Regions from separate parts of the Microbulbifer sp. ABH2_005 genome, predicted to be linked through region 1. Evidence: predicted binding sites of a transcription regulator. Region 1 holds the regulator's gene; the other holds the start of a gene.
What was found. The regulator sigma-54, encoded in region 1, starts transcription at its own class of promoters, with help from an activator protein. The targets are predictions, from matches to a motif close to TGGCACANNNNTTGCNNT.
Positions count from the first base shown of each region.

Region 2: a site for sigma-54 is predicted at 8,427-8,444, ahead of ACXAFI_RS19130 (RtcB family protein). Genes of this name have one in related genera too.

Region 1 covers NZ_JBSWWI010000001.1:883,575-895,994, forward strand. The annotation lists gene ACXAFI_RS03810 (YhdP family protein) at 1-4,116, shown strand, start outside; gene msrB (peptide-methionine (R)-S-oxide reductase MsrB) at 4,227-4,760, shown strand; gene yjgA (ribosome biogenesis factor YjgA) at 4,922-5,431, opposite strand; gene mgtE (magnesium transporter) at 5,496-6,863, opposite strand; gene ACXAFI_RS03830 (HPr family phosphocarrier protein) at 6,971-7,240, opposite strand; gene rapZ (RNase adapter RapZ) at 7,261-8,121, opposite strand; gene ptsN (PTS IIA-like nitrogen regulatory protein PtsN) at 8,253-8,714, opposite strand; gene hpf (ribosome hibernation-promoting factor, HPF/YfiA family) at 8,718-9,008, opposite strand; gene ACXAFI_RS03850 (RNA polymerase factor sigma-54) at 9,190-10,647, opposite strand; gene lptB (LPS export ABC transporter ATP-binding protein) at 10,841-11,566, opposite strand; gene lptA (lipopolysaccharide transport periplasmic protein LptA) at 11,653-12,210, opposite strand; gene lptC (LPS export ABC transporter periplasmic protein LptC) at 12,197-12,420, opposite strand, start outside.
Region 2 covers NZ_JBSWWI010000003.1:48,027-60,446, reverse strand. The annotation lists gene ACXAFI_RS19165 (histidine kinase) at 1-770, shown strand, start outside; gene ACXAFI_RS19160 (CHRD domain-containing protein) at 1,169-1,843, shown strand; gene ACXAFI_RS19155 (SRPBCC family protein) at 1,897-2,340, shown strand; gene ACXAFI_RS19150 (amidase) at 2,584-3,984, opposite strand; gene ACXAFI_RS19145 (helix-turn-helix domain-containing protein) at 4,051-4,935, opposite strand; gene ACXAFI_RS19140 (hypothetical protein) at 5,050-5,214, opposite strand; gene ACXAFI_RS19135 (slipin family protein) at 5,329-6,489, opposite strand; gene ACXAFI_RS19130 (RtcB family protein) at 7,114-8,343, opposite strand; gene rtcR (RNA repair transcriptional activator RtcR) at 8,591-10,198, shown strand; gene ACXAFI_RS19120 (C13 family peptidase) at 10,264-11,616, shown strand; gene ACXAFI_RS19115 (TSUP family transporter) at 11,675-12,420, shown strand, end outside.

The DNA.
Region 1 (12,420 bases):
GGCCAGTTGGGAGTGCCGGTGCAGATGGATCGGATCTCCCTACGCTGGGAGGCACTACAAGTGTCATTACAGCTCGATGGCTTGCGTCTGGGAGAGAAGGGCGAGTTACGTATGGGGCACGGATTGTTCCAGCTGGATCTGCTCGCCAGTCTTTGGAACCGGGAGCTGGTGTGGAAAGACCTGCAAATGCACGCTTTTGCCGCCGGCCTCAGTCGAAATGAACAGGGAGAGTGGCGCCTGGACGGCTTTCCTGATATCTCCTTGAAGCCCGACGGCAGAGTTGTGTCCAACCCCAAAGCGGCCGATCCGGCACGGCTCTTCCAGCTCAGTCCCAAGGTTTGGATTAGCGATGCGGCAATCACCGTCAGGCTGCCTGATGAGCAGATCGCCGAGATCAATTTGCCGGAAATCTCTTTGGAAAACCGAGGGGATTTTCACCGCCTAACTGCCCGCGCCTTTATTGCCCGTGAGGGGGAAGAGCCCACAAGCAATTCCGAGACTCTTCGTTTGGTTGTAGAGGGACGCGGTAATCCGCGAAACAAAAAAGATTTTTCACTGAGAGGCTATATGCAGCTCAACGAGCTGCTACTGGACCAAGATATTGTTTCTCTCCTTCACCAGCTGACCCCACTTCCCGATCGATTCCATTGGCAGGGGCGCAAGTGGGCGGATGGACGCCTATGGCTGCACAGTGATGCCAATAAAGGCTATCGCCTGCTTGGGCGAGTAGGCCTCGCCCAGGTGGAAAACCTGGATGAAACACAGGTGGAGCTGGAGAAAGGTCAGCGGAACACTGGTGAGCTGACGGAAGGTGGTGACCACATAATGGCTCCGCTGCGCGCGCTCTCTGGAGATATTTCAGGTCGCTGGCTGCCCGGTGAGCACTGGCGTCTGGCTCTACAGAGTACCCAAGTAGATTGGCAGGGCCTGCAAATGCCGCCGCTAAACCTGCAGGTAAGTAGTGATCGGCAGGGGACTGCATTGTCGGCAGACGTGATCGACTTGGCGGGATGGAGCGATATTCTCAGGCGGCTGGACGTATTGCAGGGGGCTGCAGGTGATTGGTTAAAGTCACTGGAACCCGAGGGCCAGCTGCGCCGTGTACAGCTGCGAAAAGAAGCTGATGGGACAGTGAGCTTGAGTGCTAATTTGCACAATATAGCCACTCAGGCCTACCGCGGAGCTCCCTCGGTGGCGGGATTGAGTGGCTACCTGGAATTTGCCGGGGGCGACGGCCGGGTGGAGCTTGATGGCTCCAGCTTACAAGCGGGCTTTCCAAATTTGTATACCGAGACATTTTCTTTTGAGCGGGCCAGCGGCACCTTGGCTTGGAATCTGGACAAGAGTGCGAATGAAATCAATGTCTTCTCTGGCCCCTTACAGTTGGATGGTGAGGTGGGAGAAGTGCGTGGACAGTTTTTGCTGTCCCTGCCTTTTCGCCCACATACTCGTGCGGCGGATTTGGCCTTGTCCCTGTCGTTGCGTGATGCCAGCGTAGGAACCCAAGAGAAACTGGTTCCGACAACGGTTAGTGAAGACCTACGCAGTTGGCTAAAAGACGGTTTGGGTGCCGAGAATCCTGGACGGGTTGAGACTGCCGCGTTTATCTATCGAGGTAGCAATTATCCAAAAGATGGCAAGGAGGAGTCTCTACGCGCTCTGGGGGCTCATACACAGCGCCAAACGGTACAGCTGGCCGCGGACTTTTCCAACGCCAGTCTCAAGTATGCCGATGAATGGCCCAGGGTTCAGTCGGTGGATGGCCGCCTTTCGCTGGATGACGGAAACGTATCCGTCAGCGCCAATAAGGCGCGCATATGGGGTGTGGATGCCCATGGGGTTTTAGTTGAAGTAACCCCACAACCTGAGAAAGGGTCACGCCTGGATGTAACCGCACAGCTACAGGGGCCAGCTGAGGATGGATTGCGTCTATTGAAGGAATCTCCTCTGCGTAAGCAACTAGGCAGTGCATTTGATGAGTGGCAGTTGTCTGGGGATATTCGTGGACAACTGAGACTCTCCCAGCCCCTCGGCGGCGCGGCATTATCCCCAAGTCAAAGAGTTGATTTGCAGCTTAATCGTGGTGATTTGCAGCTACAGAACCTGCGTTTACATGCTGAAGCTTTGGCTGGCGATGTGATCTATGACAGCGATGCTGGTCTCGAGGGAACTCAACTGAAAGGCGAGCTCTGGGGCCGGCCGATAAAAGCGAGTATTCGTCACTTTGGTGAGGGCGATTCCCGGGATACTCAGGTGGTAGTGGATGGGAATGCTACTACCGAGTCGATCTACCGCTGGAGTCAGCGCCCCGAGCTGAAATGGTTAGATGGTGCCATGGATTACCGGGCATTGGTGACCATTCCGGCAAGATCAAAAGAGGCCCCCTACGCTGCAGTTTTTGAGTTGACCTCGAATCTTGCCAGTGTCGCAGTCAATCTTCCTGAGCCCCTCGGTAAAGCTGCTGAGAGAAAAACAAATTTTGTGCTGCGCGCCCCCATCGGTGATCAGGGTAGTTTGTTCCATTTGAATTACGGTGAACACCTGCAAGGTCAGTTTTGGTTGGTGGATGGGGCTCTTGAGCGTGCAGCAATAGCACTCAATGCCGAGGCGAAACTGCCTGAAGAGAGGGGGCTAAGTATTCTTGGGGATATCTCCAGTGTTGATCTGCCCCGCTGGGAAAAACTGTTGAGTGTATACCGCGATGATGCACCGGCGGTGTCTGAGCCCTCTACTCAGTCTGGGCAAACGCTCACACAGAGTCCTGAATTGAAGACCGATAGCCAGGGCGAAACAGCTTCTTCCCAAAGTGCGCTGGCAACGGCCAGAGTATCCAGTCCTTTACCGGTAAGCCTTGATCTCAGTACTGACCGCCTGCAGTTGGGCACTGCGGAAATTGAGCATATACATGTCACTGGCCGAGGGGTGGGTGCCAAGTGGCAGTTGGATTTCGATAGCGAAATGGCGGCGGGGAGACTCTCTGGAACGCTAGGGGGGAAAAAGCCTCTCCGTATGAAATTGGCGCATCTGCGTCTTCCCACTCCTGAAAAAAAACAGGCTGCTTCAGGGGAGGCTTCTACTGAGTTGCCCCTTTCAGAAGAGTCGGTGGACCCCTGGGCGAACTTTAACTTCCAGAGCTTGCCATCGATTGATTTCAGTACGGAAAGTCTGCGCTTAGGCGAGGAAGAGCTTGGACGTTGGTCCCTTGAAGTGCGGCCATCTAAAGAGCGCCTGGTGTTGAGTAATATTCGTGGCAGTGTGCGCGGTTTCCAGTTACAGGGGCGTGGCGGTGGTGAAAAAGCCCTGGGAGCGCAGCTGATGTGGATGCGTGATGCTGAGGGTAACAATTCATCCCAGTTTATCGGGCGTCTGGCAGCCGATGACCTGGCGGATATTCAGCGTGAAATGGGGCATGAGCCGCTGATTGAGAGTAAATCCGCTACCTTTGATACGGCATTGCGCTGGGACGGATCTCCCGCGATGGCCAGGGGCAGCTTGTTCTCGGGAGATTTGAAAATAGACATTCGCGATGGCCGCTTCCTTCGTTCAACCGGTACCGCAGGCTCAACCGTCCTAAGGTTATTGTCGCTATTTAATTTCGACACCTGGGCCCGCCGCCTGCGCTTGGATTTTTCTGACCTTTACAAAAGTGGTATGGCTTTTGACCGGGTGCGCGGTGAGGTGGTTTTCGAAGGAGATGGGCAGCTGTTAATTGCAGTACCTATCCAGGTTGAGGGACCCACCAGTGAGCTGCAGATGGCTGGGCGGGTGAATTTGGTACGTGAAGATTTGGATCTGACTCTAGTCGCTACCCTGCCGGTAAGTAATAACCTCGCTTTGGTTGCTGCACTGGCCGGAGGACTCCCGGCCGCGGCGGGCGTTTACCTCATTAGTAAAGCCTTTAAAAAGCAGGTGAAGAAAATGGCCAGCGTCAGTTATCGCATTAGCGGTGACTGGGCCGATCCACAGATGCGCTTTGAAAAACTCTTTGATAGAGATGGCGCTGAGCGCCAGGGAGCGGCCTCTGAGGCATCTGGAAAAGAGGCAAGACAAGAGCAGGGGGTGGCGGATTCCAGCCATACCCCATCCCCTCCGTTAGCTGACGGAGCCGGCTCTTAACCCGCTTGTTGATTGAGCTAACAAGTCTGGGGGGGAGGACTCCGAAAGCCTGTGAACGCAGCTTTCTAACCTTTTAAGGTAATGACCTAATGAGGACAGGAGTTTGCAATATGGTGAAGACTTCGACGCTATCGCTTCTAGTGGTGTTAATCCTGGTTTTATCGGCCTGTTCCGAGGCCGATGATCAGAGAATTCAAGATATGACAGTGGCAGAGGCTAAGACACGTATCGCTGAGGGCAAAGGCCTGGAGCAGATTCCCAAGTCGGTGTGGAAACAATTACTCCCTGAGGATCGATATAAAGTTCTTTGGAAAGGGGATACCGAGCGGGCTTTTAGCGGCAAGTTGTTATACAACGAAAAAGAAGGAGTCTACATTACGGCAGGTTGCCGTCTGCCGGTATTCAGCTCCGAGCACAAATTTAAATCGGGCACAGGCTGGCCCAGTTTTTGGGATGTAGCCTACCCGCAAAATATCGTATTAAAAGACGATTTCAGCTGGGGGCTTAGGCGTACAGAAGTATTATCGAAATGCGGTGAGCACCTGGGGCATGTTTTTAAGGACGGCCCCCCTCCGACAAACTTGAGGTACTGTCTGAATTCTCTGGCCCTGGACTTTGAACCTGCAAAGGGGCGTGAACAGTAACCAACTGGGCTTGTAGCCAATTGAAACGGCGGTTAAAAAGAATGGAACTTTTTTAGCAACGCTTATCGGTTGCTAGATTGGTTTTAGCATTAGCCAATGTTGCAATATAAAGATTTTTGGGCGGTGCCAGGCCGCCCGAGCGGTGCAAGAGTGATGCTGGGTTACTGTGAAGACTGAATAAAAAAGTCCCGCAAATAGCGGAACAGCTTGCGCTGATTGCTGGGGGGCTTGCTATTTTTGATCTCGCGCAGGGAATCACGCACCAGTTGACGAAGTTGTTGGTGGTCTACCTGGGGGTACTGATCAAAGAAAGCTTCTTGGGCACTGTTGCCCTCTTCGAGTAAGCGCCCGCGCCAGTCTTCTGCCATCTTGTCAAAGCGTAGGTGTTGCTGATCTCGCTCTTTGAATTTATTCAGTACGGCTTCAATGGCTTCGTGGTCAGCACTGCGCATCAGTTTACCGATATATTGCATTTGACGGCGGCGCGCCTCGTTAGACTTGATTCGTCCCAGGGTATCAATCGCCTCGCGCATATCCTCATCAATGGGCACTTCAGCGAGCTGGGTTTTGGATAGCTCGGTCAATTGCTTGCCCAGGGCCTGCAGCTCGTGCATTTCCTGCTTTACCTGCGTCTTACTCTTAGGCAGGTCTTCATCGTCGTATTCGTACATCTGGAGTTCCGTGTATAGGTTCCGGGCTGCCCCGGTTCTGTTTGAGCAGGCAGTGTATTGCCTCTCAGCCAAAATGCCAGGTGGCGAGGCCCAGGAAGGACATGAACCCCACCACATCGGTAACGGTTGTCAGTGCGACGCTACCGGCCAGTGCCGGATCGATTCGTATTGCCCGCAATACAACCGGCAAGATTGCCCCTGCCATCGCCGCTACGATCAAATTAATGACCATTGCGGCAACAATGATGACAGCAATGGTAATGTCGTCAAACCATAGCGCGGCGATCAGCCCCATCACCAGGGACCAAAGTAGGGCGTTTAGAGCTGCTGATCCGAGTTCCCGCGAGAGTAGCCAACTGAGGTTGCTCTTGCCAATCTGCCCCAGCGCCATACCCCTGATCACTACGGTGAGTGTTTGGCTGCCAGCCACCCCGCCCATACTTGCGACGATGGGCATTAAAACGGCAAGGGCAACGACTTTATCTAGCGTATTCTGAAACAGGCTGATGACCCAGGAGGCTAGCAGGGCGGTAAGTAGGTTGATACCGAGCCATAGAGCGCGTCTACGGGCAGTGCGTCTAACCGGGGCAAAAGTATCCTCTTCTTCATCGAGACCCGCCATGCTCATTAGAGAGTGATCGGCACCCTCGCGGATGACGTCGACGATATCGTCGATAGTGATACGGCCCAGTAGGCGGTTGTCCTCATCCACTACCGGTGCGGTGATCCAGTCATACTTTTCAAACAACCGGGCGACTTCGGTATCGCGCATATCTGCGGGTATCGGTTCCACATCGGTATTGACCACCTCGCGAACTGTGACGGATGGGTCTGTAGTGAGAAGCTTGGAAAGCGGAAGTAGACCGATATATTGGCCCTGGCGATTGACCACAAACAAGCTGTCTGTGGACTCCGGCAGCTGTTCATGACGGCGCAGGTAACGCAGTACTACATCCAGGCTCAGGTTGGGCCGCACCGATATGGTATCGGTGTCCATCAGGCCGCCAGCGGTGTTCTCATCGTAAGCGAGAACACTTTCCACCCGCAGGCGGTCTGTTTCGCTCATTGCCGAGAGGACTTCCGAGACGACACGCTCGGGGAGCTGCTGGAGGATATCGGCGATATCGTCCGCGTCCAGCCCCTCCATGATCTCTACCATCTCCTCAGTATCCATGGTGTCGAGGATCTGGCTGCGCACTTCATCGGTCAGCTCTTGCAGAACCTCACCCTCGACATCCCGGTCGATCAGATTCCACAGAACCTGGCGGATACGCGGAGGTGAGCTTTCCAACAGTTGCGCAATGCTCTGGGGTGTAAGGGTCTTGAGCATGCGCCGGACTTCCTGCCCGGTACCACTATCGAGAGCGGCGAACAACTCACTGAGCTGGTTTTGCGCGCGGAACTTGATTTCGGCTTGGGGTGGGCTGGACACGATAAATCCTTACTGCTCAGCGGTGATTAGGGGGGCAGAGGCCACAGAAAGGTCGTGGCGTTTTGATACCATGGCGGACTCTATCCACTGCCGGTTGCCTTTGCAAACTACTCGGCTTCGCCGAAGCGCTCAGAGACCAGGGTGCAGATGGCATCGAGTGCGTCGCTCTCATCACGGCCCTCCACCTCCAGCTCCAGTTCAGTACCCTGGCCGGCGGCGAGCAACATGAGCGCCATCACGCTTTTACCGTCCACGGATCTGTCTCCGCAGTTCACTTTGATATTTGAAGAAAAGCGGGCAGAAGTCTGGGCAAATTTACTGGCTGCGCGGGCGTGTAGCCCGAGTTTGTTAATGATGATGAGACGCTGCTTTTGCATAGGGGCTTGCGGTGTTTCGACTATCTCTGTTGTTCGCGGTGACGGACTTGAATATTGCCAAATTTATGCAGAAAAGTACGGGCTAGTTGCTCAACCATATATACCGAGCGGTGCCTTCCTCCGGTACAGCCAATGGAAATGCAGGTATAGCTGCGGTTGCTCTCTTGGAAGGAGGGCAGCCAGTTTTCTAAAAAGCCTGTGATGTCCGCTTCCATTTTGTTGGTTTTTGGATGGGAGCGTAAAAACTCGGCTACTTCGGGGTCCAATCCGGTTTTTTTTCTCAGACTGGGTTCCCAATAGGGATTTGGCAGGCAGCGCAAGTCGAACATCAAGTCGGCATCCACGGGAACGCCGTATTTAAAGCCGAACGACTGAAAAAGGATTGCCATTCCCTCTGAGTGTTCGCCCACCACTCGGCTTTTAATTAGCTCTCGCAACTCATGTAGGCCGAGGCTACTGGTATCGATCACCATATCCGCCATGGCTGAGATCGGTGTCAGCAATTCCCTTTCTTGTTTTAAGGCCTCGAGTAAGTGGGTGCAGTCATTGCTGAGGGGGTGTTTTCGGCGAGTCTCGCTGAAGCGCTGAACGAGGACGGGTTCACGGGCATCCAGGTAGATAATGTCACACTGGACACCTGTGCTGCGCAAGGCTTCTATGACACGTGGAGCCTGCTTGATATCCTGCCAGAGGTTGCGTGCGTCTATTCCCAAGGCTAGGGGAGTGTCTCCCTTTGGGGTTTGTTGCTCGGCCCGCTTAATTAGTTCGGGCAGCAGGCTGATCGGTAGGTTGTCAATGCAGTTAAAGCCCACATCTTCGAGCAATTGTAGTGCGGAGCTTTTACCGGAGCCGGAGCGGCCGCTGATAATGACCAAGCGCATGGGGACCCCCTCTTTTTAGCTCTTTATACCATTTAATCGCTTGAGAAATGGTGTTTTTATTCCTAACGGTAATTTAAGGAGCGACTCAGTAGAATCTCAGTTGTTACCAGAATAAAAGTACAAAACCAGAATCAGGCTGCTGCGGCAGAATCTATGGCTAGGGCGTAGAGCTCATCACTACTGTCGGCTTTTCTCAACTTATCCCGGACTTGGCTGTTGGAAAAAAGCGCAGCGATTTCTGCCAGTGTGTCCAGATGTTGTTGTTCTGAATCTTCAGGGACGAGTAAGACAAAGAGTAAGTCGACAGGTTGTCTATCGATAGCGTCGAAATCTATGGCGGGTTCGATTGTGCAAAGCACGCCTATAGGTTGCTCACAGCCAGGAAGGCGGCAGTGAGGTATGGCTACCCCCTCGCCAATACCCGTCGAACCCAGGCGCTCTCGAGCGATCAATTGATTGAATGTTGTGTCGGAGTCATGCTGTGGATATTGTTCGGCAATGGCTTGGGCAATATTGAGCAGCAATTTCTTTTTGCTGCTCCCCGCCAGGTGGCAAAGACTCAGGCGGGGAGAAAGTAAAGCTTCCAGTGTCATAATTTAGCGGTGGTTCTGCAACTTCTCTTTGTGTTTTTTCAGTTGGCGGTCCAACTTATCTGTAAGCGCATCGATGGCTGCGTACATGTCTTTGTCTTCCGAACCCGCACAGAGGTCGTGACCATTGATATGTACTCGGGCTTCAGCTTTCTGGATCAATTTATCTACAGATAGAATAACTTGCGCGTTGGTTATGTTGTCATAATGCCTTGAGAGCTTTTCCAGCTTGTTCTCACAGTAGTTGCGCATTGGTGAGCTAACGTCGACGTGGTGACCACTAATGTTGATCTGCATGGATTTCTCCTTACCAGGTGCATCACAATACGGCGAGCCTCCTTTCGGGTCGCAACCCTACTAGGAAGTGGCCCAGAATGGAAGGATACACTCAAAGTTTGGAGTTCGGTTGTGAAGACGTCGCTACTGGCGCCAGGTTATGACTTGCTCCGCCTTTTTGGTCGTGCCCGGTAAGGGCAAATTAAACTAGGCGCTTCCTTTCACTGGAGGAGGGGATACCCATTGATTCGCGATACTTGGCTACTGTGCGGCGGGCTACTTTGATGCCCTGCTGGTCTAGTTCCTGGGTAATTTTATTGTCGGATAGCGGCTTGCGCGGTGTTTCCGAATCAATCAGCTTTTTGATCAGGGCGCGAATGGCGGTTGAGGAGGCATCCTCACCGGAGTCTGTACTCACGTGACTTGAAAAGAAATACTTGAGTTCGAACACTCCACGGGGTGTGAGCATGTACTTTTGGGTGGTTACCCGGGAGATGGTGGACTCGTGCATGCCAATGGACTCGGCAACGTCTGCCAGCACCATGGGGCGCATGGCTTCTGGTCCTTCCTCAAAAAAGCCTTGCTGCTTTTCGACAATACAATTGGCGACTTTTAGCAGGGTCTCGTGGCGGCTCTGCAGACTCTTCATAAACCAGCGAGCTTCTTGCAGGTGGTCGCGCAAAAAGTTGTTATCTCTCGAGTTGTCCGCACGCTTAACCATTGAGGCATAGTGGTTGTTGATTCGAATCTTAGGAGTGATCTCTGCATTCAATTCCACTTGCCAGCGCAGGGCCTTGCGGGAAACGATGATATCCGGGATCACATAGTCCGGCTCCTGCCCGCCAAAGCTCTCTCCCGGATTCGGGTTTAGCGTCTGGATGAGGCGAATGGCCTCGCCGAGCTGGGCCTCGTTAAGGCGTGTGCGCCGACTCAGCTGGCGAAAATCTCTTTTGCCGAGCAAGTCTAAGTGTTTTTCAATGATGCTTTGCGCTTGGTCGAGCCAGGGGGTGGTTGGCGGTAACTGTTGCAGTTGTAATTGCAGGCATTCTTTTAGGTCCCGAGCCCCACAGCCGGCAGGCTCGAACTGTTGGATGGTCTTTAAGACTGCCAGTACTTCATCTTCATCTACAGCTAAAGAGGAGGCAACCTCCTCTAACGAGGTGCCCAGGAGGCCGCTGGGACTTATGCTGTCAATCAGGTTTTCACCGATCCACTTATCCTGCTCGGATAAAGGCGTCAGGTTCAGCTGCCAGCGCAGGTGGCCTTGTAAGTCGACAGAGGTGGAGTTGCGTTCGTAGCTGGAGGTATCCAGCTCTGGGTTCCCGCTGTGACTGGTGTAGATATCATCCCATCGGGAGTCGACAGGAAGCTCGTCGGGAATTGCCTGGTCCCAGTCCCCCTCAGCAAGCTCTCGTTCCTCAGCCGCTTGTGAAGTATGGTCCTGCACCCGCTCTGACTCGTGCTCAGCCAGAGATTGGCCATTCTCCAGCTTTGAGGGTTGTTCCTCGCTATCCGCCTCCAGCATTGGATTGCTATCTAACGCCGCCTGGACCTCCTGCTGAAGGTCGAGGGTAGACAGTTGCAGAAGGCGGATCGCCTGTTGCAACTGGGGAGTCATAGTCAGTTGTGTGCCGAGCTTGAGCTGGAGTGACTGCTTCATAGTGGAGAGCCGCTGGCCGATAAGACAGTGTTTAGATCAATTTGTCCTAAGATGGCGCAGACTACCCCTCCCTCTAATTTATTACAAGCAATAAACGTGCCGACCCGGTGATAAATGTTAGGCTCGAAGTGGCTGAAGCATGAGCAATTAAGCTCAAATTGAAGAATTTAAGGATGGGGATTGCCGCTTCATCTTAAATGGTAAATTCATGTCCTAAATAAACTTCTCGAACCTGCTGGTTGGCAAGAACATCTTCTGGTGTGCCTTCAGCGATGATGTGGCCCTCGCTGACAATGTAGGCGGTCTCGCAAATATCGAGGGTCTCGCGCACATTGTGGTCGGTAATGAGTACTCCGATATCTCGATCCCGCAGGTGGCGGATGATTTCTTTGATATCGTTTACCGATATGGGGTCCACGCCGGCAAAAGGTTCGTCTAACAGGACAAAACTGGGATTGGTGGCCAGGGCGCGGGCAATTTCCACTCTGCGGCGTTCCCCCCCAGAGAGTGCCATGCCCAAGCTCTGCTCAATATGAGTAATGTTAAATTCCTCAAGCAGGGCTTGAGCCTGTTGCTGTCGCTCGGCTCGTGAGAGGTCTTTGCGGGTTTCTAGGATGGCGAGAATATTGTCTTTTACGCTCAGGCGGCGAAATACGGAGGCTTCCTGGGGAAGATAGCCGATGCCTTTGCGTGCGCGCCCGTGCATAGACAGTCGGGTAATATCTTCATCGTCGATCATCACCCTACCTGCATCGGCCTGAACCAGCCCGGCAATCATATAAAAACAGGTGGTTTTACCGGCGCCATTAGGGCCTAGAAGCCCGACAACCTGCCCGCTGGAAACACTGACGGTGACATCCTGGACAACTTTTCTTTTTTTATACTGTTTCGCGAGGTGTAACGCTTTGAGCGTTGGCATAGTGTGTACCGAAATCTATCCATGCCGCGGGCAGAGTGATGCCCGCCGGTGCAAATAATATCTGTTGCTTAGTGCCTGAGTGAGAATTAGGGGGTTTGCTGCTCCTGGTTATCACTGGCGCCTTGCGTGTTCTCTTTTTTCTCGGGCTTCCATGTCATTTCTACGCGCCCCTTACCGGTTTGCCCTTTGGCACTCATTTGTTCGGTAGAGAGATCGTAGTCAATTTTTTCTGCGGCCAGTGTATTGCCCTCACGGTCAACGTGGGCCTTGCCTGTGAGCTGCAGTTCCTCAGAGCTCACCTGGTAAACAATACGTTGGGCTCTAGCTTTGACGGGATTTTCGCCCTGAAGAATCTTTTGTTGGAAATGCGCGGGCTTGCCTACGGCTATCACGCGACTGATTTCTTTTTCTGGAGTGAAGTAAACCTCGACGCGGTCAGCCTGAATTTTCAGCGAACCCTGAGTGATAACAACATTGTTGCTATATACCACCAAGTTATTGTTGAGGCCGGCATTCATTGCATCAGAACTGATATTGATCCGCTGTTGGCGATCTTCTGGCAGTGCAACAGCCGTTGAAGCTATGAGCGCTAGTGCGGTAATAGCGGAGATTCTTAGCAGGTGGCGGTATTTAGTCAGTGTCATAGATGCTCTTTACGTCGGATAGGATTTCCATCCGGTCTTCATTCAGGTAAGCGCGCATACCCCTACCCGTTGTGCGGTTAGGGCCAGAGCTAATAGTAACAACTTTGTCTGTCTCGGCGAATTCCTTCGCGGGCAGAATCGTAATGCTCGATGTTTCCAGTTTGATACCGCCGGGGGCGGGTAGTTCATCAATTACGACATCGCCATCCA
Region 2 (12,420 bases), on a different contig from region 1:
CCAGAGGCAACAGCCTCGATGAGGAACAGCAACAGCGCCTAGCCACCTTTGCCGACAGCGTCACCGCCGCCATCGCTATCAACGAGCGCGAGGCCCAGGAACGCCGCGTTGCCCTTCTGGATGAGCGCGCAATCATTGCGCGGGAGTTGCACGACTCCCTGGCCCAGTCCCTGTCCTACCTGAAAATCCAAGTCACTAGACTCAGTCGCGCCAATCGCAGCGAACAGGTGGATAAATCCAAGGTGAAGGAGATTATTACCGAGTTAAAAGAGGGCTTGGACTCCTCCTATCGCCAGCTGCGCGAGCTGCTCACCACCTTCAGGTTACAGATAGGCCCTGGCGGTCTACGCAATATCCTCGAGCAATCCATCCTCGCCTATCGCGAGCAACACCCGCAGATTACTATTTTGCTCGACTATCACCTCAATGAAGTGCCGCTCACTCCCCACGAGGAAATCCACCTGCTGCAGCTGGTCCGCGAAGCTACCCAGAATGCCGTCTATCACTCCCAGGGAGATATGGTGCAAATCAGCCTGATTCAGGCTAAAAACCAATCGCTTAATGTTCGCATCCGCGACAATGGCGTCGGTATCAGCAACGCACCGGAAAAACGCAACCACTTCGGTATGTCAATCATGCAGGAACGCGCCAGTAATCTGAACGGCAAATTGAATATTCAGCGGCGTGAGGAGGGGGGCACAGAGGTACAATTTAACTTCACTCCCCTTTATGCCCGAGAACGGGAATTGGTTTGGAGGGATGCGGGGTGATAGCGCCCCACCTCAACAGCAAGGTCACTGGGTATGGATAAGCAATCCCTGTATCCAGTGTTTTAATTTTGCGAAAATGCCTGTTAATAATTTTTTACGATAACTCCAACTTTCCCGGCTGCCTCCTGTCTACCTCCTCCCTTACCCTTCGCTTCCTGTCAGTCTGAACATCCATCCTCTGCGGTTTTCCTTTGTACCTCAACATACCCAGTACAAAAATTCTGTCTTCTAAATTGGCCCCAAAGGGTTAACACCTAGTACATATGCTACAAGTACTTATCGCCAGCCACCCATGATCTACACGGATCTTCATAGTAAATAAGTTCACTATTGAGCGTCTGGCATCCAATTTCTCGTGCTGGTAATAACAAGATCGATTCAATATAGAGGAGAGATTTATGAAACTCAGTTCATTACCCAAAATCGCTTATTTAATAATGGCGATGTTTTTACTGGCCCATTCCACCTTCGCCACTGCAGATAACCACCATAAAAAAGAAAAAGACTCACCCACTGCCAAACATGGCTCTGGCGAGAAAGCCTGGTCCGATGCCGGGGATGACAAGCGATTTACCATTTTCAAGGCCGACCTGACTACCGCTAACGAAAATATGCTCGGCAAAAAGGTGAACCCACAAACCCCTAAAGATGCGGGTGGCTACTTTATTGGCGCCTACAATAACCAGACACACATGCTGAGTTTTATGGTTGGTTACAGCCACCTATCACCCGGTGGAGTAACCATGTCGCACTTCCATATGCAGTGTGCCGGTGATGGCAAAGAGCCCCCTATTTGTGAGCCAGGCAAAGCAAGCGGTCCGATTATCCAAACTATCTGTGGTATGCCGACAAACCCCGGCATGGTTGCCGACTGGCCCAAGACCAAAACCGATAAGGATAAACACGGACTGGAAAAGAAATGCTCCGAGGGCACCAGTGGATTTATTATGGGTAAATGGATGGTGGAAGAGCCCTATCGGAAAGGACTAATGGATGGAAAGGTCTTCATTAACCTACACAGTAAACTAGACCCCAAAGGCGAAATCTCTGGATTACTGATGAAAGGTAAATAGTATTCTTTGCCTACCCTCCGGACCCAGTTCTGACAACCCTAGGGGAAGCGGTGATGTCCAACTACACTACATCATTTTTTAGCCCAAGTTCCCGGGAAGATGCTTACAAGGCGGTAACCGAAAAAATGTCCCAGTGGTGGACACCGGTAAGCGCACCCTTCCTAAAGGTGGGCGACATCGCCAAAACCGGTTTTAAGGGGCAGTCTTACTGGGTCTTTCAAGCCAAAATATTGAAACCCGAGAAATTGATTGAGCTTGAATGCACCGAATCCAATATGGTTTCTGATAATGTAGATAACCCAGAGGAGTGGAAGGGCAGTACTCTGCGATTCGAATTTTCTGAAGCGAATAAGGGAACTCTAATTACATTTACCCATATTGGCCTATCCCCAGAAATGAAATGTTGGGATATGTGTAAAAGTGGATGGGATTATTACCTGCAGGAAAGTCTTCAGGATTACCTCAAAGATGGGACCGGCAAGCCAAATAGCTACTAGCGATATGGACGGCCCTTTAAAGGCAGGTTACACCAAAAATCTGGTGAATTCTGCCTTTGCTGTTGCAATAGAATATTAAGTTTGGGCAGCGAATACCCAAAGAGGTAGGACAGCTTAAGGCCCTTGTATCTACTATTCGTAAATACTTTCTATTTATTTTTACCTACTATCACTCGCACTAACCCTCATCCTCTTACCACAAATCGAGAGCCACACCAATTAACTGACACAAAGAAACCACTATTAGCCATTCGTAAACATGGGACACTGGTGTGGTTTCAGAATGTTATGTAAGCGTTTCGCAGTTTCGATAAGCTCTTTCTCTTGGCCTTTAAGGCCGATCAGCTGTGCTCCGATCGGAAGCCCGTTCCCATCAAATCCTATTGGTAAGGTCACAACTGGATGACCCGTCAGTGAAATCGGCGTTGTAAAGGCTGCCATCGCATCAAAATAATTTACCGATTGCTCATTGATGTACATAGGGAGGGCGTAATCACGCACACCATTGCGATCGCTGGTTGGTGCCATATGCTTAAACACCGAAGTCGCCGTGACGGGCAACACCCATACACTGTTATCAGCCAAAAAGGCATCAATAGCACCAGACAATATCTTTTTTTCGTCAATTGCATTGCTGAGGCGGCTTTTATTGTGACGATAACCAAGCATGACATTCGCGATAAATTCTGGTGAACGACGCGCACTTGCACGCCCAAGAATGCTGGAAAGAAAACGTACAGGCGCCGACATCAAAGCGCTTGTTTCAAACCCCATAATTTCACCAAATGCGCGACGTGCACGTTTAAAATCGAAATCTTTTGGTTGCGCCTGTACTACGTGAACTCCAGATTCTTCCCATACGTTTTTCGCATTTTCAAAACATTTAACGATGCTCTTACAAACTTCAATCCCGCCGCTATCGACACTCCAGTTGACCTTTGGCATTTTAAATTCTTTCTGCCCAACGTCTGGCTGGTTATTCATATGTGTCCATACCAGGTCCAAGTCATCGCAAGTTCTGGCAATCGGTCCCATACGCGCAAAATGCTTCAGCGGTGCAGCCTGGTTTGGCATAGTCCCATCAATGGGAATGGCATCCTCGCTCGGCAGAAGGCTAAACACACCACAAAATGAGGCGGGGATACGCAAAGACCCACTCAAGTCTGTACCAATATCGACAAAGCTCATCCCCGCTGCTATCGCAGCTGCACCGCCACCACTACTCCCTCCCGGTGTGTATTCTAAATTCCAAGGGTTGTTAGTGGTGCCAAATAGGGTATTACTGCACTGAAAGTCCATCGAGAGGGGCGGAAGATTCGTTTTACCCATAACCTGAGCACCAGCATTCAGCAGCCGCTCCACGGCAGATGCGGTTTGGGTAGGGTGGAACCCCTTGTAACGTTCCGACCCGAATGTGCAGGCCATCCCGTGATAGTAAATTTGATCCTTCAGGGTGATGGGCAAACCCGCCAACGGACGCATATTACTTGTAGGCTGGTTTTCATTGAGTGTTACAACGGCATTGATCACCGGGTTGAGGCGCTGTATACGTTCTAGCTGGTGGTGTATTACCTCTTTGGCCTGGATATCGCCTGCCGACAAGGCTGCACAAATCTGGGTGGCTGGGTATTGATGAAGTTGCATGGCTTAATTCCGAACAATTTTGTTTCGGACGAATTTAGCAAGTAAAGTGGAAACCTGCTGTTCCTATCATGCTTTTCTGAGTGGAATATAAATACGAGTGAGTTGTTTTGCTGGATCGATGTAGTTCGGTGTTCCCGAATAAGCTTCGAACGGAAATTCATCACGTAGCCTATACGCTGTCTGAGCAAGCCAGTTGCGATAAATCTGGTTCCAAGTTTGGTAGAGGAATTTGTAATCCCCCCAGTGTTCAAAGACCGCCCATGTACCAGCGTCGAACATGCGCCAATTATAGCTTTTGTTGTTGTTCAGGCGTTCTGAATAGGCTCCACCGTACCAAACTGTAACGGTATCATCATTGAGCATCTGGGGGGTGTTAGGAAAACAGCTCATCAAGAATTGATCCGGTGGCACTGTCTCTTTCAGTAGCGCTAAAAAATATGCACCAATATCCAAATCACTCTTGTGGAAAAACTGGCCTTCATAGGTTCCTCTCGACTGCTGAAAGCGGAAATAGAATGGTCGTAGAGTGACGATCTCGACTGGCTCAATCACCTGGCGCGGCGGCTGATTGATCAAATACGGGCGGCCCTGTTGCACCCCTGTTTCCGCGGCTTCGGGAGAATTGCGAAAAGCAGAGGGGCTTATTCCGAACTGTTTTTTGAATGCCCGAGAAAAAGCGCTATGGGTTTGAAAACCACAATTAAGTGCAAGTTGTAGTAAGTTGACGTTTGGAGTGTTGGTGAGTTCCAATGCTGCGGTCTCCAGACGACGCACCGCAATATAGCGATTCACAGGTTCTCCCATATAGGCAAAAAACAATCGTTGAAAATGAAAAGACGACAGATGAACATGATTAGCAATATCGGTAATTTTCAAATTTCTATGAAGGTTTTCCTCAATTAACTGTGCTGCTTGAGTTACTTTCGTTCTATTTTTATCTAACCTCTTCATCGGATTATTTTAGTTACCCTTGAACCGATTTCTCATGAAAAATCTACAGTCAGTATTTATATCTTCGCTCCAGCTTCTTTTCCTGCACCTATACGCATTAACGCTGGTAGAAAATTATTTTTGGAAAAAACTGAGGAATTTTTTATTGTAGGTACAGCGTTCAAAGCAAAAATTGCTTATACCACTGGTCAACAATAGCGGTGACAATACGATTTGAAAGGCCAGGCTTTTACGGCCTGCACGAATAGTTTTAATAAGAACCTGCATTCCCAGGCACAAGGACAAAGTAAGGGAAGTCCGTAATATTTGTCCGCCGCCCTCCCCTGGGCGCCGTCTATCTCAATCACTCATCGATTCCTTTATTACCACTAAATAATTCTGTTATTTTTTTCATCAGGCAGTTGAGCGCAGTTTTACCAGATCATTAAGCACGCCATCAAGGCCACCATACACCGATATTTTATCTAGGCGTGCACTGACCTTTTCTAAAGATTCCAATTCTTTTAGACGCAGTAATGTAGAATTATTATCCATCATCTTGGCAGTGTTATGCAGGGAGCCCATAGCCTGGGTCTCTTCACGGCGCTTTATTAAATTCGCTTCAGACTCCTTCTGTGCCTCCACTACCTGATTGAGAATCATCTTCATATCGCCAGGCAAGATAATATCTTTCACTCCGACACTGACAATCTCGATACCGTAATGGGCTAGTTTTTTATGGATACCCGTTGCAATAACAATATTCAGCCGATCTTTATCTGCCAATAAACTATCCAGAGTCTGGGTACCTACCGCTTCACGCAAACCTAATTGCAGTTCACGATAAATATGGTTTTTATAATCACTGAGTTTTAATGCCACCCTTTGTGGATCTGTAATCTTGAAGCTGCCACTCAGGTTAATGCGCAGGCTAACTCTATCTTTGGTTAGAATTTCCTGGCCACTTACTTCTATAGTTTGCAAGCGCATATCTATCAATTTCACTGCAATAGAGCGATTGTATTTCCAAAATCCATAGCGACCCGGCTGCAGCGCTTTCTCCAATTTTCCATTGACAATTAAAAGGCCCACATACTCATCGGGGACTTCGTTATAGCTTACCGCTTGAGCAGCAATGCGTATTTGGCTTGCGCAAGCACCACGACCGAGGAGCCCCAGTACATTGTCATCGATCGTGTATTCCCTGGAAATATCCACAATACCTACACGAACCGCTTCCCCCCCTTTCCATACGGCACGGTAACTACCAGGGGCAAGGATATCCACCAGGTGACCATCCCGATAGAAAAGTCCAACTTGTTGATCAGACAGCTCGTAGGACTGTAAATATTCACCTAACAAATCGCCATAAGTATTCAGTAGGAACTTTGCCTTGATCGCATCAAAAACCACATCGCTAATATCATAGGTTTCCACCCGTACATCACCGGAAAGCAGCCAGATACGGTGGCGCCCTGGTGGCAGCACCCTTTCAAATCGACTGCGGCGAAACAGCAGTGCTCGCTCATTATCAGCCACATTGACAATCTTCCATATTTTAAAGAGAGACTTCATTTCTCCGATCTCTTATCTTTTTATTCCTTTGGGTGGGATCCACTCGATCACAGGGTGGCCCAACGCTTGTACACAATGGGAGCAAATGACAGCGGTTTTGCAAAATTCTTCATTCACCCATCCCGGGTAACGCAACCAAAATCCCTGTCTAAAATAGAATCAATGCAAATCCTATAATCCACTCGCACAACGCAAACCCACGCAAGGCGACACTGTCACCGGAGTGCCTTTGTGTTTGACCATTGATGCAAAATCCAACAGTCCATACCATAGACACAGTGAGCCCCAGATAGATTTCAACAAAGAGGACTTCTTTGTGGGGACTCGAACCCCAGGCTCTCGCCTTCCCTTAAAGTCGCTTTCCAGGCGACGTGACTTTGACAGGAATCGAACCTGTAACAAACCGATTTAACGGTTGCTCTACCAATTGAGCTACAAAGTTAGCGTTTGAAGATTGCCCCAGTGGGTACACCTACCGCCAACGTCGGGGGTGCCAGGCCGGCATACAGAACCGGCTCCGCTGACTGGAACAAAACATTCAAACTTGTTTGCGGAGAGCCTGCCCTTTGGGCATAACTTCCGACATTCCTCACTACTAAAGGCCTTATTCGCGGCCAGCGCTGACTATCCTTTGACACAGACTACCTGCTTGAGGGTGTAAACGATTTCCACCAGGTCTTGTTGTGCTGCCATAACCTTCTCAATAGGTTTGTAGGCCGATGGGGTTTCGTCGATCACACCTTCGTCTTTACGGCATTCCACGTCGACAGTAGCCGCGCGATGCTCTTCCAGGGATACCAGTTTTTTCGCCTTGGTACGGGACATCACCCGCCCGGCACCATGGCTACAGCTGCAGAAGCTTTCTTCGTTTCCTAACCCCCGCACAATAAAAGACTTGGCCCCCATACTTCCGGGAATAATGCCCATTTCATCAACACGCGCCCTTACAGCGCCCTTACGGGTTACCAGTACATCCTTGCCGTAGTGGTGCTCGCGGGAAACGTAATTGTGATGGCAGTTAACCGCCTCCATACGCGCCTCAAAATCCATGCCCAGTGCCTGCTTCACCGCGCCGATAGTACGCGCCATCATGACTTCCCGATTGATACGAGCAAATTCCTGCGCCCATTCCACCGCCTGCACATAGTCATCGAAATGCTCGCTACCCTCAGGGAAATAGGCCAAGTCACTATCCGGCAAATGAATATGCCAACGCTCCATATCCCGCTTGGCCTTCTCAATAAAGTAAGTGCCAATACGGTTACCCACACCACGAGAACCGCTATGTAACATCAGCCACACACTGCCGTGCTCATCGAGGCACATCTCAATAAAATGATTACCGGTACCAAGAGTCCCCAAGTGATTGATATTGTTGGTATTTTTCAATACTGGATGCTTCTCCTTCAGCAACTCAAACGGCGCTGCCAAAGGCGTCCAACCGGCTAGTGCATCATCTGGAGGATTCTCCCAGGCACCCTTATCCCGACCCCTGCCCCGGTGCCGACCAGTGCGGCCGTGGGGTACGGCGCGCTCAATGGCACTGCGTACACCCGCCAGGTTATCTGGCAGCTGTGCCGCCGTGAGGCTAGTGCGCACCGCCATCATGCCGCAGCCAATATCCACACCCACGGCTGCGGGGATTACCGCGCCCAGGGTGGGTACCACACTGCCAATGGTGGCGCCTTTGCCCAGGTGTACATCGGGCATTGCCGCCACCCATTTGTGGATAAAAGGCAACTGCGAAATATTTCTGAGTTGAGCCCTGGCTTCTTCTTCAAAGGGTACACCTAAGGTCCAGGACTTAATCGGTACCCCACCTGCCTGCATCACTTCATACGGCAATGGTTTCATCTCTCGCTCCTTTTAAATCTCATGAAACCGCTGAAATCTCGTGAAACCGCGTTATCACTTCATGGGTTTCTCCTGCCATTGATATAGCGAATTGGGTGCCAACTTTTGAAAAAACTTCTGAAAATCATTTAAGCCATTGTTTTTAAAGGGAAAATAATTTCATAAGTAGATTTCTGAGGGAACTTTAGCTAAGTTGAAAACAATAGCTATCTATCTTTTTAGATAGCTATTTATTATTTTAGATAGCATGAAAACAGTAGCTATCAGTATTCTCGGTACCACTAAGGATCGGCGCGGCAAAGGCGACAAGCGTTGGGATAAGTGGCGGCCCAATATCTCCATGTGCCAGCACGATGACCTGCTAATCGATCGGCTGGAACTCCTTTTCGATAACCATTCGAAGAACCTGGCAGATCAGGTCACCGAGGACATTGCACGTGTTTCCCCTGAAACAGAGGTGGTCCATCACCGGGTCAACTTCAATGACCCCTGGGATTTCGAGAGTGTGTACAGCAACCTGCTGGATTTCGCTCGCGACTACGCTTTTAAGCCAGACCGGGAGCAATACCTGGTACATATCACGACTGGCACCCACGTGGCCCAGATCTGCCTATACCTGCTCACAGAGGCCGGTTATTTCCCTGGGCGCCTGCTGCAAACTTCCCCAGCACATAAAAACAGTAACCTGCCGGGTCAGTACCAGATTATCGATTTGGATCTATCCAAGTACGACCAGATTGCCTCACGCTTCCAGCGAGAACACCAGGAGGGCACCACCTACCTGAAAGGCGGCATTGAGACGAATAATCTCGCCTTTAATCAGATGATCGAGCAGTTGGAACAGGTCTCTATCCGCTCCGACGCACCCATTCTGATTACAGGACCGACGGGAGCAGGTAAATCGCAGCTGGCCCAGCGTGTCTATGAGCTACGTAAGCAACGGGGAAAATTGGAAGGGGGCCTGGTCGCGGTAAACTGCGCCACCCTGCGCGGCGAGAATGCCATGTCCGCCCTATTCGGCCACCGCAAAGGTGCCTTTACCGGCGCCACCACTCACCGCCCTGGGCTATTAATGGAGGCGGATAAGGGCCTGCTATTTCTGGATGAAATCGGTGAATTGGGACTGGACGAGCAGGCGATGCTGCTGCGGGCCATAGAGCACAAGCGCTTCATGCCCTTCGGCTCAGACAAAGAAGTGAGCAGTCACTTCCAGTTGATCGCCGGCACCAACCGGGATCTTGTACAGCTCAGCCGCGAGGGTAAGTTTCGCGCAGACCTGCTGGCTCGTATCGACTTATGGACCTACCGCCTACCCTCCCTGCGTGAGCGCATGGAAGACTTGGAACCCAATATCGACTTTGAGCTGGAGGCTTTTTCCAGAAAGTCCGGCCATTTGGTGAGCTTCAATAAAGCGGCACGGGAAAATTACCTCAACTTTGGCCTTTCAGCAGAGGCCAGCTGGTCCGCTAACTTCCGCGATCTTAATGCCAGTATCCTGCGTATGGGCACTCTTGCCGATGGTGGGCGCATCACCACTGAAGTGGTGGAGGAGGAAATCCAGCGACTGCGCTTCAAATGGCAAACCCCAAATAATAATGGAGCATCGCTACCCTTTGCGCGTATCGAAGCGCTACTGGGCCCTGGCAGTTTTGAACAAATGGATTACTACGAGCAAATCAAACTGGCAGGGCTAATCCGGGTATGTGAGGAATCCAATTCCATGGCAGAAGCCGGTCGCAAACTATTCCAGGTGAGTCGCACCGCGAAAAAATCGAATAACGATTCTCACCGGGTACGCCAGCTGTTGGATAAATATGGGCTCAAGTTCGAGCAACTACATCTAACAACTACATAAAGCCTAGAGCCCTGTTGGCGCCATTTTGTTAATCTCACTCCAGAGCACCAATGATGGATCACGGAATGAGATACGCTTACCTAACCCCGCTTTTTTTCCTTCTTAGTGCCTGCGAGCCAACACAGTTTGCAGGCGGCACCGCCCTGCCAGATGGTTCCGTATACAAAGGCGACTTACAAAACGGCTTTTTCCATGGCCGAGGTCAGTTGCAGTGGCCCAATGGCAATCATTATCGCGGAGAATTTCACCATGGCCTCATTCGTGGTCAAGGACTACTTACCGAAGCGGATGGCTGTACTTATGAAGGTGAATTCCTCAATGGTGAACCGCACGGCAAAGGTCGCTATGCCTGTAGCGAAAATGAATGGTCGGGTCATTTCAGTGAAGGAGAACTGCAAAAAGGCACAGTAAAATGGAATGACGGTGAAGTGTATAGCGGTGAGTTTCTGGATTATTACCCGCACGGCGAAGGTAAACTAACCCAGCCCGACGGCACTATTATCCACGCCACATTCCGCTATGGGGAAGCTGAGGGTGAAGGCGTACAAATTAGTACGGATGCCGAAGGAAACACTATCGAGAAATCTGGCTATTTCTCCGAAAATATATATTACCCCAGCGAAGATGCTTGGCGCGCGCAGGCGAATATTCCCAGCGCCCAGGCGGAAACCCGCTTATATAGTGAGAGTGATCGCTTACAAAACGCTATTGGTTCACTGGCACCACAGAGGCCTGGCGTGCGAGATGTATATACATTGCTAGTTGGCGGTGATGGCACCTCTCCGGTTTTTGCCAGAGAATTGGACTGGGTAGCAGAGCGCATAGATGAGGCCTTTGGTGTTGAGAAACGCGTGTTACGTCTCAGCAACGGTGGCGGCTACAGCTTTCCTCTCGCCACGCGCACCAGTATTCAGGAAAGCCTCAATGCCCTGGATCAATTACTGGACCCTCAAGAAGATCTATTGTTTGTACACCTTGTTAGCCACGGTGCTCGCAACGGCGATTTAAAAATCGCTGAGGGTAAAATGCCACTAATGGACTTGTCAGTGGCCGACGGAAAAAAGTGGCTGGATAACCTCAATGCACAATACCAGTGGATAGTGATTTCTGCCTGCTATTCCGGCCAATGGATTGAGCCTTTAAGCACTCCAAGTCGTATCGTATTCACCTCCGCGGCCGATAATAGAACCTCTTTTGGTTGCAGCGACGATTCCCAGCGCACCTGGTTTAGTGCTGCGCTCTATGGCAATGCTCTACAGCAGGGAACAAAAGACCCCAAAGCTTGGTTCAATACAGCTAACCAAAAAGTCACTGAAATGGAAAAAGAACAGGAGATTGAAGAAGATTCTCACTCTCTACCCCAGCACTCCATTGGGGAAAATTTCCTGACATGGTGGAAGAAAAACAAAGACGGCTGAAATGACAAGAAGGTTACTGAAAGAGAAATCTTAGCTACAGACGAAAGGAGATACTCATTTGGAGTTCGCAAGCTATTCCCTGGAATTGTTATCTGTTTTATTTTTGGTTGCCGTTATTGCCGGTCTACTCGATACATTAGCGGGCGGTGGCGGTTTGATAACAGTTCCCGCCCTGATTCTAAGTGGTGTACCGCCACTGTCTGCCTTAGGTACTAATAAATTACAAGGCAGTATCGGTACAGCAACAGCCACCTATATGATGATTAGGAGTAATAAAATAAATTGGGACGGGATTAAAAAATTAATGCTATCTGCCTTTATTGGAGCAGCGTTTGGAACAATAATTATTCAGTTTATCAACACTGAAATTTTGTCTTTTGTTATTCCTGTAGTGCTGTTATTTATTGCTATTTATTTTCTGATTTCTCCGTCTATGAATCAGAATAATGATGAGCCCAAGTTATCTAACAGAAAATATCAATATGGGGTAATTCCATTCATTGGATACTATGATGGTATGTTCGGGCCTGGGACTGGGTCATTTTTTACTTTATCTGGTATTGCTTGCCGTGGACAAGATTTATTGACCGCCACCGCCATGGCAAAACCTCTTAACTTCACCACTAATTTAGCCTCTTTATTGGTATTTTTACTTGCTGGGCAAGTGGTGTGGGTCATAGGCACCCTAATGATGATTGGACAAGTCATAGGTGCATGGATAGGATCACACTGCCTTTTTAAAATCAACCCTGCCTATTTAAGAGGGGTAGTCGTTTTTATGTGTAGCGGGATGCTAATAAAGTA